Linked DNA regions of Leptothrix cholodnii SP-6. The protein of the gene in region 1 interacts with the protein of each later gene in a pairwise test. Links are inferred from orthologs where the notes say so. Each region holds a gene or a part of one and is shown on either strand. Other genes may lie near its edges.

Region 1 (7,857 bases):
CGGCGTTATCGTCAAAGCCTGGATTGAAAAATCGGAGGTGAACAGATGTCCGGCCTGCATACCGCCTGGTTCGAAGGCTTCTCACCCCAGCAGCATGCAGTCAACGGCGTGCAGCTGTTTGCCCGGGTCGGCGGACGCCCGGCCCACGACAGCAGCGCGCCGCCCCTGCTGCTGCTGCACGGTTTTCCGCAAACGCATGCGATGTGGCACCGGGTCGCGCAGCAGCTGGCGCCGCACTTCCGCCTGGTGCTGCCCGATCTGCGCGGCTACGGCGACTCCGACAAGCCACCCGGCGACACCGACCACGGCAACTACAGCAAGCGTGCGATGGCCGCCGACCTGGTGCAGCTCATGAAGCAGCTCGGCCACCGGCGTTTCCTGGTCTGCGGCCATGACCGCGGCGCACGCGTGGCGCACCGCATGGCGCTCGACTTCCCGGAGTGCGTCGACCGCCTGTGCCTGATCGACATCGTGCCCACGCTGACGATGTACGAGCGCACCGACATGGCCTTTGCCACCGCCTACTACCACTGGTTCCACCTGATCCAGCCGGCGCCGCTGCCCGAACGCATGATCGGCGGCAACGCCCGCTACTACCTGCACGCCAAGCTCGGCGGCTGGGGCACCGACGGGCTCGATCACGTCGAGCCGCCGGCGCTGCTCGACTACGAACGCTGCTTCTGCACCGCCCAGGGCATCCACGCTGCGTGTGAGGATTACCGCGCCAGCGCCAGCATCGACTTGCAGCATGATCGGCAGTCGCACCAGGCCGGTCACAAGGTCGCTTGCCCGGTCCATGTGCTGTGGGGCGAGCGGGGCGTGATCCACCGCCTGTTCGATCCGCTGGCCGACTGGGGCGCGGTCTGCGAAGGCCCGGTCACCGGCGAATCGCTGCCAGCCGGCCACTTCATCCCCGAAGAGCTTCCCGAAGCCACGGCTCTGGCGCTGCGCCGGTTCCTGTCGGCCGAGTGCTAGCATTTTGACTGGCTCCGATCTGCGCGGGCTCGCACCCGGTTTGCCGCCATGAAAACCTTGCGCATCGTGATTCTCGAAGAGGACACCGACACCCCGGCGGCCTTGCGTGCCGGCGGTCATGGCAGCCTCGACCTGCGCTCGCTCGAGGGCCTGAGCGGCACCGACGTGGCCTCGCTGCTGCGCGAGCGCTCGATGCCGGCACCCTTCGTCGACACCAGCACCGACAGCCTGGGCGGCGCGCACAGCGGCTTGGGCGCGTCGTCCGACTTCGAACACGAATTGCGCTCGGCGCTGCAGTCGCAGGCCGGCCCCACCATGACGCTGCTGCTGGGCAGCAGCGAGTCCGGCCCCGACAGCGCACCGCGTGGCAGCCACGCCGCCAGCCTGCCGTTCGAGCGCCTGAACGCCAGCCTGATGCGGGCGCTGCGGCGCCACGAACTCGAAGCCGCGCTGGTCGAGTCCGAGACCCGGCTGCGTCGCATCGGCCTGGCCGATCGCCTCACCGGCCTGCCCAGCCGCGAGCTGTTCCTCGACCGCCTCGAACAGGCCGCATCGGCGGTGATGCGCGGCGGTTATGCGTTCGCCACCCTGATGGTCGGCTTCGAGTGGCCCGCCAACCTGACCGACGGCCTGAGCACGAGCAGCGCCGACAGCCTGATCGAAACCCTGTCGCGGCGCCTGCAGCGCCTGGGCCGGCGCTCCGACAGCTACGCGCGCATCGGCGGCCACACCTTTGCCGCGCTGCTGCTGGGCAACAACAGCGTCGGCGGCTCGACCTCGATGGCGCACAAGATCGCCGAACAGCTGGCCCGGCCGCTGATGGTCGACGGCCGCTCGATGGATCCGATCGTCAGCGTCGGCGTGGCCCTGTGCCCGCAGCACGGCACGGACGCGCGCAGCGTGCTGCTGCACGCCCAGGCCGCGATGGAGCAGGCCCAGCACAGCCGCCATCCGGTCGCGGTCTACGACGCCCGCTACCACCGCAGCAGCCACGCCGCGCTGCACCCCGACGCCGCCGCGATGCCGCCCGGCGACGAGGCCCTTGCACCGCTGCTGGCCGAGGCGCTCGAACGGCGCCAGTTCACGCTCGCCTTCCAGCCGGTGGTCGACCTCAAGGCCGGGCCCGACGGCAGCCTCGACTGGACGCTGCGCCGCCTCGAAGTCCTGGCGCGCTGGCACAGCCCGGCGCACGGCCACATCGCGCCGGCGGTGTTCATCCCGGTGGCCGAACACCACGCGCTGATCGGCCAGCTCACCGACCAGCTGCTCGACCAGGCGCTGAGCGCCGCCACGCCGTGGCGCAGCCAGACGCTGGTGCCGGCGATCTCGCTCAACCTGTCGGCCCACCTGCTCGACGACCCGGACCTGCCCGACCGGGTGCAGTCGGCGCTGCAGGCCCACAAGTGGCCGGCCGGCGCCCTGATGCTCGAGGTCTCGGCGTCCGCGCTGGCCCAGCCCAGCCAGCAGGCGCACGACGTGCTCGCACGCCTGGGCCAGCTCGGCGTGCGGCTGGTGCTCGACGATTTCGGCAGCGGCCTGGGCGCCTACCTCGCGCTGGCCGAGCTGGGCTCGCTGGCCGAACTGAAGATCGACCTGCGCGCGCTGCGCCGCAACGCCGGCAGCGCGCGCAGCGACCGCGGCGCCGCGGTACTGCGATCGCTGATCACGCTGGCGCAGGGGCTGGGCGCCGAGGTCATCGCCAAGGGCGTCGAAGACGCCGGCACCGCCGCCTGGCTGCAGCAGCTGGGCTGCCACGCCGCGCAGGGCCACGCCTGGAGCCGGCCGCTGCCCGCCGAACAGGTGCGGGCCTGGTGCACGGCGCAGGCGGCGACGCGGCAGCTGCGACACTGAGCGTCGCCCCGCCACTCCGTACTGCTGCCGATGCGACTGCGCCGCCCTTTCGTCAAGATCTGCTGCATCTCCAGCCCCGAAGAAGCGCAGCTCGCGATTGCTGCGGGCGCCTCGGCGCTGGGTCTGGTCTCGGCCATGCCCAGCGGGCCGGGCGTGATCGACGAGGACCTGATCGCCCAGATCGCCGCGGTGGTGCCGCCGGGCATCGACACCTTTCTGCTGACGTCGCGGCAGGACGCCACCTCGATCATCGAACAGCACCGGCGCTGCCTCACGACCACGCTGCAGCTGGTCGACGCGCTGCCCGAGGCCGAGCTGCGCCGGCTGCGCCGCAAGCTGCCGGGCGTGCAGCTGGTGCAGGTGATCCACGTCATCGGCGAGCAGTCGGTGGCGCAGGCGCTGGCAGTGGCGCCGCTGGTCGATGCGCTGCTGCTCGACTCGGGCAACCCGGCGCTGGCGGTCAAGCAGCTCGGTGGCACGGGGCGCACGCACGACTGGGCGCTGAGTCGGCGCATCGTCGCGCACAGCGGCGTGCCGGTGTTCCTGGCCGGCGGCCTGCGCGCCCACAACGTCGCCGAAGCCATCGCCGAGGTGCAGCCGCACGGCCTCGACCTGTGCAGCAGCGTGCGCAGCGACGGCCGGCTCGATGCGGTCAAGCTGCAAGCGTTCTTCGACGCCGTCGCGGCCACCGCACCGATCTGATTCAGCCCGCCTGCGCCAGCGGCGAGCGGGTGTCCGGCGCCTCGGCCGCCGCCTCGCCCCACGGGTCATGCGATTCCTCGCTGCTGCGCCGGAACTCGCTCGGGCTCACGCCCACGCGCTTGCGGAACACCCGCGAGAAATACAGCTGGTCGTCGTAGCCGACCCGCGCGCCGATGCTGGAGATCGGCGTGCCGGTGCTCAGCAGCATGTGCTTGGCCAGGATGATGCGCTGGTCCTCGCGCCAGCGCACGATGCTCACGCCCATCTGCTCACGGAACAGGTGCGCCAGCCGCGACGGCGACAGGCAGACGTGGCGCGCGATCTCCTCCAGGCTCAGCTCGTGCGCCAGGTTGTTGGCGATGAACTGGCAGGCCGACTGCACCCGCGCATCGAGCGACCGGGATTCATAACCCGGCGCCTCTTCGTGGCAGCGGATCAGCAGGCGCTCGAGCAGGTTGATCGCCAGCTCCTCGGAGGTGCGCCGCCCGCCGCGGTGGGTGGCGTCGATCTGCACGAACAGGTCCTCGATCTCCTTGCGCACCGCCGGATCGGCCAAGCGCAGCCGACCCACGCCGGTGCCGGTTCCCGCACCGGCCTCTGCGCCTGCGCCATCGCCCTGCCCCGGCCAGGTCAGCCAGTTGGCCCAGAAACCTCGCGGACGGAAATAGACCCAGCGATGGAACCACTCCGGGCTGTGAGGCGCGCGGCCGTAGTCGTGCGCCACACCGGGCGGAAACAGCAGCAGGTCGCCCGGCTCGCACTCGAAGGCCCGGTCGCCGTCGACCACCTTGCCGCGGCCTTGCACGGTCAGGTTGATGATCCAGCCCTTCATGCCGCCGGGGCGGTCGATGAAGAAGTCGAGCGCGCCGCCCTGCACGATCGGCGTCAGGCCCGCCACCAGGTAGAGGTTGAACGAATAACCCGGCAGCAGCGGGTTGAGCTGCTGCGCGGCATCGTGGCTGGGACGCAAACTGGGCATGGACGCGGGGTACGGAGAACGCCGCCGCTCAGGCCGACTTGTTCTTGTTGTAGACGTCGACGAACACCGCCGCCAGCAGCACCAGGCCCTTGATGACCTGCTGGTAGTCGATGCCGATGCCCAGGATCGACATGCCGTTGTTCATCACGCCCATGATGAAGGCGCCGATCACCGCGCCCATCACCTTGCCCACGCCGCCCGAGGCCGAGGCGCCGCCGATGAAACAGGCCGCGATCACGTCGAGCTCGAAACCCAGCCCCGCCTTGGGCGTGGCGGTGTTCAGGCGCGCCGCGAACACCAGGCCGGCCAGCGCGGCCAGCACGCCCATGTTGACGAAGGTGTAGAAGCTCAGCCGCTCGGTCTTGATGCCCGAGAGCTTGGCTGCCTTCTCGTTGCCACCGAGCGCGTAGACGCGCCGGCCGATGGTGGTGCGGCTGGTGACGAAGTCGAACAGACCGATCAGCAGCGCCATCACGATCAGCACGTTGGGCAGGCCCTTGTACGAGGCCAGCATGTAGCTGAAATAGATCAGCATGGCCGCGAACACGCCGATCTTGGCGAAGAAGAAACCCGCCGGCTCGGCCTCGATGCCGTGCTTGATCTGGTTGCCGCGCGAGCGCAGGCTGGCCAGCGCCAGCGCACCGGCCACCGCCGCGCCGATCAGCAGCGAGGTCAGCCGCAGCGACTCGGTACTGAACAGGTCGGGGATGAAGCCCGAGCTGAGCGCCTGGAAGGTCTCGGGGAACGGCCCGACCGACTGGCCGTTGAGCAGCGCCAGCGCCAGCCCCTTGAACACCAGCATGCCCGCCAGCGTGACGATGAACGACGGGATGCGAAAGAACGCCACGAAGTAGCCCTGCGCCGCACCGATCAGCCCGCCCACCACCAGGCAGACCAGCGTGGCGCTCAGGTAGTGCCACTCGTGATTGACCATCAGCACCGCCGCCAGCGCGCCGATGAAACCGCACACCGATCCCACCGACAGGTCGATGTGGCCAGCCACGATCACCAGCAGCATGCCCAGCGCCATGATGACGATGTAGCTGTTCTGCAGCACCAGGTTGGTGAGGTTGAGCGGCTGCATCAGCGTGCCGTCGGTCATGACCTGGAAGAAGGCCATGATCGCCACCAGCGACAGCAGCATGCCGTACTCGCGGAAGTTGCTCTTGATGAAGTCGAGCGCCGACTTCGAGCCGGCGGCGCCGGGTTCGGCATGATCGGCCGGCGGCGTGGCCACGGGGGCCACAGCATGGGCGGCGAGGTTGTTGTCCATCTCAGTTCACTTTCACGATCGCGCGCATGATCTTTTCCTGCGACGCTTCAGAGGCCGGCATCTCGGCCACGAAGCGGCCTTCGTTCATCACGTAGATGCGGTCGGACATGCCGAGCAGCTCGGGCATCTCCGACGAGATCACGATCACGCACTTACCTTCAGCGGCGAGCTGGGCAATGATGGTGTAGATCTCGTACTTGGCACCGACGTCGATGCCCCGTGTGGGCTCGTCGAGGATCAGCACCTCGGGCTCGGTGAAGAGCCATTTGCTCAGCACCACCTTCTGCTGGTTGCCACCCGACAGGTGCACGGTCTTCTGGCCGACGCCGGCACAGCGGATGCGCAGCTTGTCGCGGTATTGCTGGGCCACCGAATACTCGCGCCCCGCATCGATCACCACGCCGTTCGAGACCCGCTCCAGGCTGGCCAGCGAGGTGTTGAACTGGATGTCCTCGCTGAGCACCAGGCCGTTGCCCTTGCGGTCTTCGGTCACGTAGGCCAGGCCGTGGGCCACCGCCTTGCCGACCGTACCGACGTCGATGACCTGGCCGTTCTTGAGCACCTGGCCGCTGATGCGCCGGCCCCACGAGCGGCCGAACACGCTCATCGCCAGCTCCGTGCGGCCCGCGCCCATCAGGCCGGCGATGCCGACGATCTCGCCGCGCCGCACCTGCAGGTTGACGCCCTTGATGACCTCGCGCTCGGCGTGCAGCGGGTGATGGACGTGCCAGTCGCGCACCTCGAACACGGTCTCGCCGATGTGGGGCGTGCGCTTGGGATAACGGTCGGCCATCTCGCGCCCGACCATGCCGCGGATCACGCGGTCCTCGCTCACCGCGCCGGCGCTGCAGTCGAGTGTCTCGACCGTGCTGCCATCGCGCAGGATGGTGATCGAGTCGGCCACGCGCGAGATCTCGTTGAGCTTGTGCGAGATCAGGATGCAGGTGATGCCCTGCGCCTTCAGGCCCAGCAGCAGGTCGAGCAGCGCCTGGCTGTCGTTCTCGTTCAGGCTGGCGGTGGGCTCGTCGAGGATCAGCAGCTTGACCTCCTTCGACAGCGCCTTCGCAATCTCCACCAGCTGCTGCTTGCCCACGCCGATGTCGGTGATCAGCGTGGCGGGCGACTCTTTCAGGCCGACCTTCTTCAGCAGCGCCTGGGTGCGGCTGTGCGCGGCCATCCAGTCGATCACGCCATTCCTGGCGGTCTCGTTGCCGAGGAAGATGTTCTCGGCGATCGACAGCAGGGGCACCAGCGCCAGCTCCTGGTGGATGATGATCACGCCGACCTGCTCGCTGTCGTGGATGCCACGAAAGCGCCGCTCGGCGCCCTGGTAACGGATCTCGCCGCTGTAGTCGCCGTGCGGGTACACGCCCGACAGCACCTTCATCAGCGTCGACTTGCCGGCGCCGTTCTCGCCGACGATGGCGTGGATCTCGCCGGCGCGCACGCGCAGGTTGACCTTGTTGAGCGCAACCACCCCGTGAAAGGTCTTGCGGATGTCGCGCATCTCGAGGAGCGTTTCCAACGGAGTTCCTTGCTGACGGGTCTTGAGGTGGATGGGAAAAGGTCCCGCGCCTGTCGACACGGGACCCGGCCCAACCCGGTCACATCACTTGACCTGCGATTCCTTGTAGTAGCCGCTGCCGATCAGCACCGGCTTCCAGTTGGAGACGTCCACGCTCACCGGCTTCAACAGGTACGAGGGCACCACCTTCACGCCGTTGTTGTAGGTCTTGGTGTCGTTGATCTCGGGGGTCTTGCCCGACAGCATCGCGTCGACCATGTTGGCCGTCACCTTGGCCAGCTCGCGGGTGTCCTTGAAGACGGTCGAGTACTGCTCGCCCTTGAGCATCGACTTGACCGACTGCACCTCGGCGTCCTGGCCGCTCACCACCGGGCACGGCTGCTTGGCGGTGCAGTAGCCCACGCCCTTGAGCGAGGACAGGATGCCGATCGACAGGCCGTCATACGGCGACAGCACGGCGTCGACCTTGTCCTTGCCGTAGTAGGCCGACAGCAGGTTGTCCATGCGCGCCTGTGCCACCGCGCCGTCCCAGCGCAGCGTGCCGACCTTGTC
Region 2 (5,154 bases), 3.4 Mb from region 1 along the record:
GAGCGCTTCGGCCACGTCCAGCCGATGACCGCGCTCTACCGGCCGGCCCGCAAGGCCTGGCTGCGCGATCTGGTGGCCGGCTCGCGCAACCGCCCCGGCCTGCTGACCGCGCCGGCCACGCTGTCGGGCGTGCGGCAGATGATCCGCGCGCTGCGCAACGGCGGCACGATCGGCCTGCTGCCCGACCAGGTGCCGCCCGAAGGCATGGGCGTGTGGGCGCCGTTCTTCGGCCGGCCGGCCTACACCATGACGCTGGCCGCACGGCTGGTGCAGCAGACCGGCGCAGCCTGGCTGCCGGTGGTCTGCGAGCGGCTGCCGGACGCGCGCGGCTACGTGATCCGCGTCGACCCCCCGACCGAGCCGATGCCGGGCACGCCCGGCGCCCCGCCGGTCGACACGAGCACCGATCCCAACGCGGTGGCCATCGCCGCGGCCACCCTCGTCAACCGCGCGATGGAACGCCTGATCCTCGGCCTGCCGGGCCAGTATCTGTGGGGCTACCACCGCTACAAGAATCCCCGTCAGGCCGAGGCGGCGAGCGATGCGCCGCAGGCTGGGGGCAACCCATGAGCGATTTCTCCGCAAACGTCCTGCTCGGCCTGCTCAAGCTGCTGCAGCGCCTGCCGCTGCGCCTGCAGGCGGCGCTCGGCCGTGGCCTGGGCTGGCTGTTCTGGCACCTGGCCAGCGCGCGCCGCAAGGTGGCGCTGCGCAACCTGGCGCTGTGCCTGCCCGAACTCGGCGAGGCCGAACGCGAGCGCATCGCCCGCGAGCACTTCGGCTGGCTCGGCCGCAGCCTGCTCGAGCGCGGCCTGCTCTGGTACGCATCGCCCGAGCGGCTGCGCAGCCTGATCCAGGTCGAGGGCGACGTCGGCCTGGCCGAACGCAGCGCGCGGCCGGTGATGTGGCTGGTGCCGCATTTCCTGGCGCTCGACGTCGCGGGCACGGCGACCCAGCTGTTCCAGACCCGCCGGGTCGGCTCGATCTACCAGACCCAGAGCAACCCGGTCTTCGACGCCGCGATGCGCCGCGGCCGGCTGCGTTTCGGTGGCGGCGAGGTCTTCCCGCGCAGCGACAGCGCCAAGCCGCTGATCCGCGCCATCAAGCGCGGCGACGCCTTCTTCAACCTGCCCGACATGGACTTCGGCGCGCGTGACGCCGCCTTCGTGCCCTTCTTCGGCGTGCCGGCGGCGACGCTGCTGGCGCCTTCGCGCATGGCGCGCGCGCTCGACATGGTGGTGCAGCCGGTGGTGGCCGAACTGCTGCCCGGCGGCGAGGGCTACCGGGTGCGTTTCCTGCCGGCCTGGAACGACTTCCCGAGCGCCGACGCCGAGGCCGACACCGCCCGCATGAACCGCTGGATCGAGAGCGAGATCCGCCGCAATCCGGCGCAGTACCTGTGGGTCCACAAGCGCTTCAAGACCCGCCCGCCGGGTGAGCCGGGCTTCTACTGAAACACGCGTGCAATCGGTAATCCCCACCGCCAACCCAGGCTGATAATCGCGCCCATGCGATTGCACTTCACCAAGATGCAGGGCGCGGGCAACGACTTCGTCGTGCTCGACGCCACCCGCGCGCCGCTGGCGCTGAGCGCAGCCGACTACCGGTTCCTGGGCGATCGGCGCTTCGGCGTCGGCGCCGACCAGATCCTGGTGGTCGAGCGCAGCACCACCCCGGGCGTCGATTTCCGGTACCGCATCTTCAACGGCGGCAGCGGCGACGAGGTCGAGCAGTGCGGCAACGGCGCACGCTGCTTCGCGCGCTTCGTGCGCGACAACGGCCTGAGCCAGCAGGTGCGCGTCAAGGTCGAGACCGTCAACAGCCTGATCGAGCTGCACGTCGAGGCCGACGGCCGCGTCACCGTCGACATGAACCAGCCGATCTTCGAGCACGCGCTGATCCCGTTCGACTCCGCCGGCCTGAGTGCGCGGCCGCACAACGGCCACGGCAACGGCTTCGAGCTGTGGCCGCTGCAACTGCCCGGCGCCAGCCTGCCGTCGGTCGACGTGGCGGTGCTGTCGATGGGCAACCCGCACGCCGTGCAGCGCGTGCACGACGTCGACACCGCGCCGGTGGCCGAGATCGGCCCGCGCGTCGAGACCCATGCGCGCTTCCCGCGCCACGTCAACGCCGGTTTCATGCAGGTGATGTCGCGCCGCGAGGTGCGCCTGCGCGTGTTCGAGCGCGGCGCCGGCGAAACGCTCGCCTGCGGCACCGGCGCCTGCGCCGCCGTGGTGGCCGGCATCCGGCTGGGCTGGCTCGACCCCGAGGTCGACGTGCAGACCCGCGGCGGCCTGCTCACCATCGCCTGGGCCGGCCTGGGCCACCCGGTGCTGATGACCGGTCCGGCACAGACCGTCTTCACCGGCGACATCGACCTGCCGACCACCTCGGTTCAATGAAGGCAGGCGCCACATCCAACGACGAGCGGGCCGCGCGCCGGGCCGCTCCCAAGCCGGCCCGCATCCCCCCGGGGGATCGGCCGATGGACCCATCGGACGAGGGGCCGACATGACCATTCAAGGCATCACCGAAGGCGACATCGCCAACTACCTGGCCAACACGCCGGGCTTCTTCGAGCGCCACGCGCAGCTGCTGGCCAGCGTCGAGCTGGCCAATCCGCACGGCCAGCGCGCGGTCTCGCTGCAGCAGCGCCAGATGGAGATGCTGCGCGAGCGCATCCGCGGGCTCGAGCGCCGCATCATGGACATGATCCGCCACGGCCAGGAAAACGCCGCGCTGACCGACCGCCTGCACCAGTGGACCCGCGCGCTGATGCTGGTCGAAGACGCCCGCGACCTGCCCGACATGCTGGTGCTCGACCTGCAGGAGCAGTTCCAGATCCCGCAGGCCGCGCTGCGCCTGTGGGACCTGGCGCCGGCCTTTGCGGGCGCCGCCTTCGCCAGCGACGTCAGCGACGAGGTGCGCAGCTTCACCGCCGGCCTGTCGACGCCCTATTGCGGCGCCAACGCGGCCTTCGAGCCGGTGCACTGGCTCGAGGCGCCGCAGACCGTGGCGTCGCTGGCCCTGATCCCGATCCGCCGCCTCGCCAGCAGCCCGGCCTTCGGCCTGCTGGTGCTGGCCTCGCCCGACCCGACCCGCTACAGCGCCGAGATGGGCACCGAGTTCCTGGTGCGCCTGGGCGAGATCGCCAGCGCCGCTCTCGCACGCCTGCTGCCACGCGACGAGTGACGTCCGAGGCGGCCCCGCTCGGCGATACCAGCATCGCCTTCCTGCAGCACCTGCAGGTGCAGCGCCGGCTCGCGCCGCGCACGCTGACGATGTATGGCGCCGCGCTGCTGCGCCTCGAACACGCCGCGGCCGAGCAGCAGCTCGCGCTCACCCAGGTGCGCCCGCCGCACGTGCGGCGCTGGGCCGCGATGCTGCACGGCCAGGGGCTGGGCCCGCGCAGCATCGCCATCCACCTGGCGGCCTGGCGCGGGCTCTACCGCTGGCTCGGCCGCGAGGGGCAGGTCAGCGCCAACCCGGTCGACGGCCTGCGTCCGCCCAAGGCCGGCCGGCCGCTGCCGAAGGCGCTGGCGGTCGACGAGGCCGTCGTGCTGGCCGATCACCACGACCCGGCCACCGACCCGCTGCTCGACCTGCGTGACCACGCCATGACCGAGCTGCTGTACGGCTGCGGCCTGCGCGCGGCCGAACTGATCGGCCTGGACTGCATCGCCGGGCCCGACGCCGCCGGCTGGATCGACCTGGAGGGTGGCGACGCCCAGGTGCTCGGCAAGGGCAGCAACCGCCGCATCGTGCCGGTCGGCCCGCCGGCTGTGGCCGCCGTGCAGGCCTGGCTGGCGGTGCGCCATCAGATGGCCAGGGCCGGTGAGCTGGCCCTGTTCGTCAGCCGCCGTGGCACCCGGCTGACCGATTCGCAGCTGCGCCGGCGCCTGGCGCAACGCGCGCAAAGCGCCGGCCTGACCAGCCACGTGCACCCGCACATGCTGCGCCACAGCTACGCCAGTCACCTGCTGCAATCGAGCGGCGACCTGCGCGCCGTGCAGGAGCTGCTCGGCCACGCCCAGATCAGCACCACGCAGGTCTACACCCGGCTCGACTACCAGCACCTGGCTCGCATCTACGACGCCGCGCATCCGCGTGCCAGGCGCAAGCCTTGAGGCTGGGCCTGGCGGGGGTTAACGGGTAACTTCAACCAGCCGCACCCGTCGCGGATGTGGCCGAAAACTCCTCGCGCAGCGCCGCATAGAGCCGCCGGAAGCGCCGATGCCGCGGCAGCAGCTGCGCCGCCCGCGCCGCGTCGGGCTCGAACACCGCGGCCACCGGTGGCGCCAGGCAGACGTCCTCGATCCGGGCGCCGTCAGCCAGCCACGCCAGCCGTGCCGCGCCGAGCGCGCCGCCGGCCTCGCCGCCCTGGCGCGTCACCATCGGCACGCCGATCGCATCGGCCAGCAGCTGCGCCCACAGCGCGCTGCGCGCGCCACCGCCGACCAGGCTGAGCGACTGCACCTCGCCCGGCGCCGTGCCCAGGCTGTGCCAGCCGTCGAGCAGGCCGAACGTGACGCCCTCGACCACCGCGTAGGCCAGCGCCGCGGCGTCGTGTTCATTGTTCAGGCCGAAGAACACGCCCTGCGCGTGCGGGTTGTTGTGCGGCGTGCGCTCGCCGTTGAGGTAGGGCAGGAAGACCGGCGCCTGCGCGCGCTGCAACGGCGTCAGCGCCGCCACCGTGTCGAGCAGCGCCGCCTCGCTGTGCGCGCCCAGCAGGTTCTTGACCCAGCGCAGGCCGTTGGCGGCGCTGAGCATCACGCTCATCTGGTGCCAGCGCCCGGGCAGCGCGTGGCAGAAGGCGTGCATCGCGTGGGCCGGATTGGGCCGGAAGCGGTCGCTGGCCAGGAAGATCACGCCCGAGGTGCCCAGCGACACGAAACCCTCGCCCGGCCGCACCGCGCCGATGCCCACCGCGCTGGCCGCGTTGTCGCCGCCGCCACCCGCCACCGGGATGCCCGCCGTCAGGCCCCAGCGCGCCGCCAGCGCCGGCTTGAGCGTGCCCGACACCTCGCTGCCCTCGACCAGCCGCGGCATCTGCGACTCGTCCATGCCGCAGGCCGCCAGCACCTCGGCCGACCAGCGCCGCTGTGCGACATCGAGCCACAGCGTGCCGGAGGCGTCGCTCATCTCGCTGACGGCCTC

Evidence for each region.
Region 2: the proteins of araC (region 1) and LCHO_RS00655 interact in binary tests that used the Escherichia coli proteins (3 or more experiments, as listed by UniProt). The link is inferred for Leptothrix cholodnii SP-6 from one-to-one orthologs.

What each region holds. Positions count from the first base shown.
Region 1 is NC_010524.1:3,535,148-3,543,004, forward strand. What follows is about bases 2,519-5,497. They hold araC (arabinose operon transcriptional regulator AraC), read right to left. Parts: upstream 4,508-5,497; coding sequence 3,530-4,507; downstream 2,519-3,529. Other genes in these bases: LCHO_RS15940 (bifunctional diguanylate cyclase/phosphodiesterase), read left to right, coding at 2,519-2,826; LCHO_RS15945 (phosphoribosylanthranilate isomerase), read left to right, coding at 2,857-3,528; mmsB (multiple monosaccharide ABC transporter permease), read right to left, coding at 4,536-5,497. In the rest of the region: LCHO_RS15935 (alpha/beta fold hydrolase), read left to right, coding at 46-975; more of LCHO_RS15940, read left to right, coding at 1,024-2,518; more of mmsB, read right to left, coding at 5,498-5,780; mmsA (multiple monosaccharide ABC transporter ATP-binding protein), read right to left, coding at 5,782-7,287; chvE (multiple monosaccharide ABC transporter substrate-binding protein), read right to left, coding at 7,390-7,857. UniProt on the Escherichia coli protein: Transcription factor that regulates the expression of several genes involved in the transport and metabolism of L-arabinose. Functions both as a positive and a negative regulator.
Region 2 is NC_010524.1:130,651-135,804, forward strand. What follows is about bases 2,161-5,154. They hold LCHO_RS00655 (tyrosine recombinase XerC), read left to right. Parts: upstream 2,161-3,185; coding sequence 3,186-4,124; downstream 4,125-5,154. Other genes in these bases: dapF (diaminopimelate epimerase), read left to right, coding at 2,161-2,399; LCHO_RS00650 (DUF484 family protein), read left to right, coding at 2,509-3,189; xylB (xylulokinase), read right to left, coding at 4,156-5,154. Outside these bases: LCHO_RS00635 (lysophospholipid acyltransferase family protein), read left to right, coding at 1-570; LCHO_RS00640 (LpxL/LpxP family acyltransferase), read left to right, coding at 567-1,451; more of dapF, read left to right, coding at 1,506-2,160. UniProt on the Escherichia coli protein: Site-specific tyrosine recombinase, which acts by catalyzing the cutting and rejoining of the recombining DNA molecules.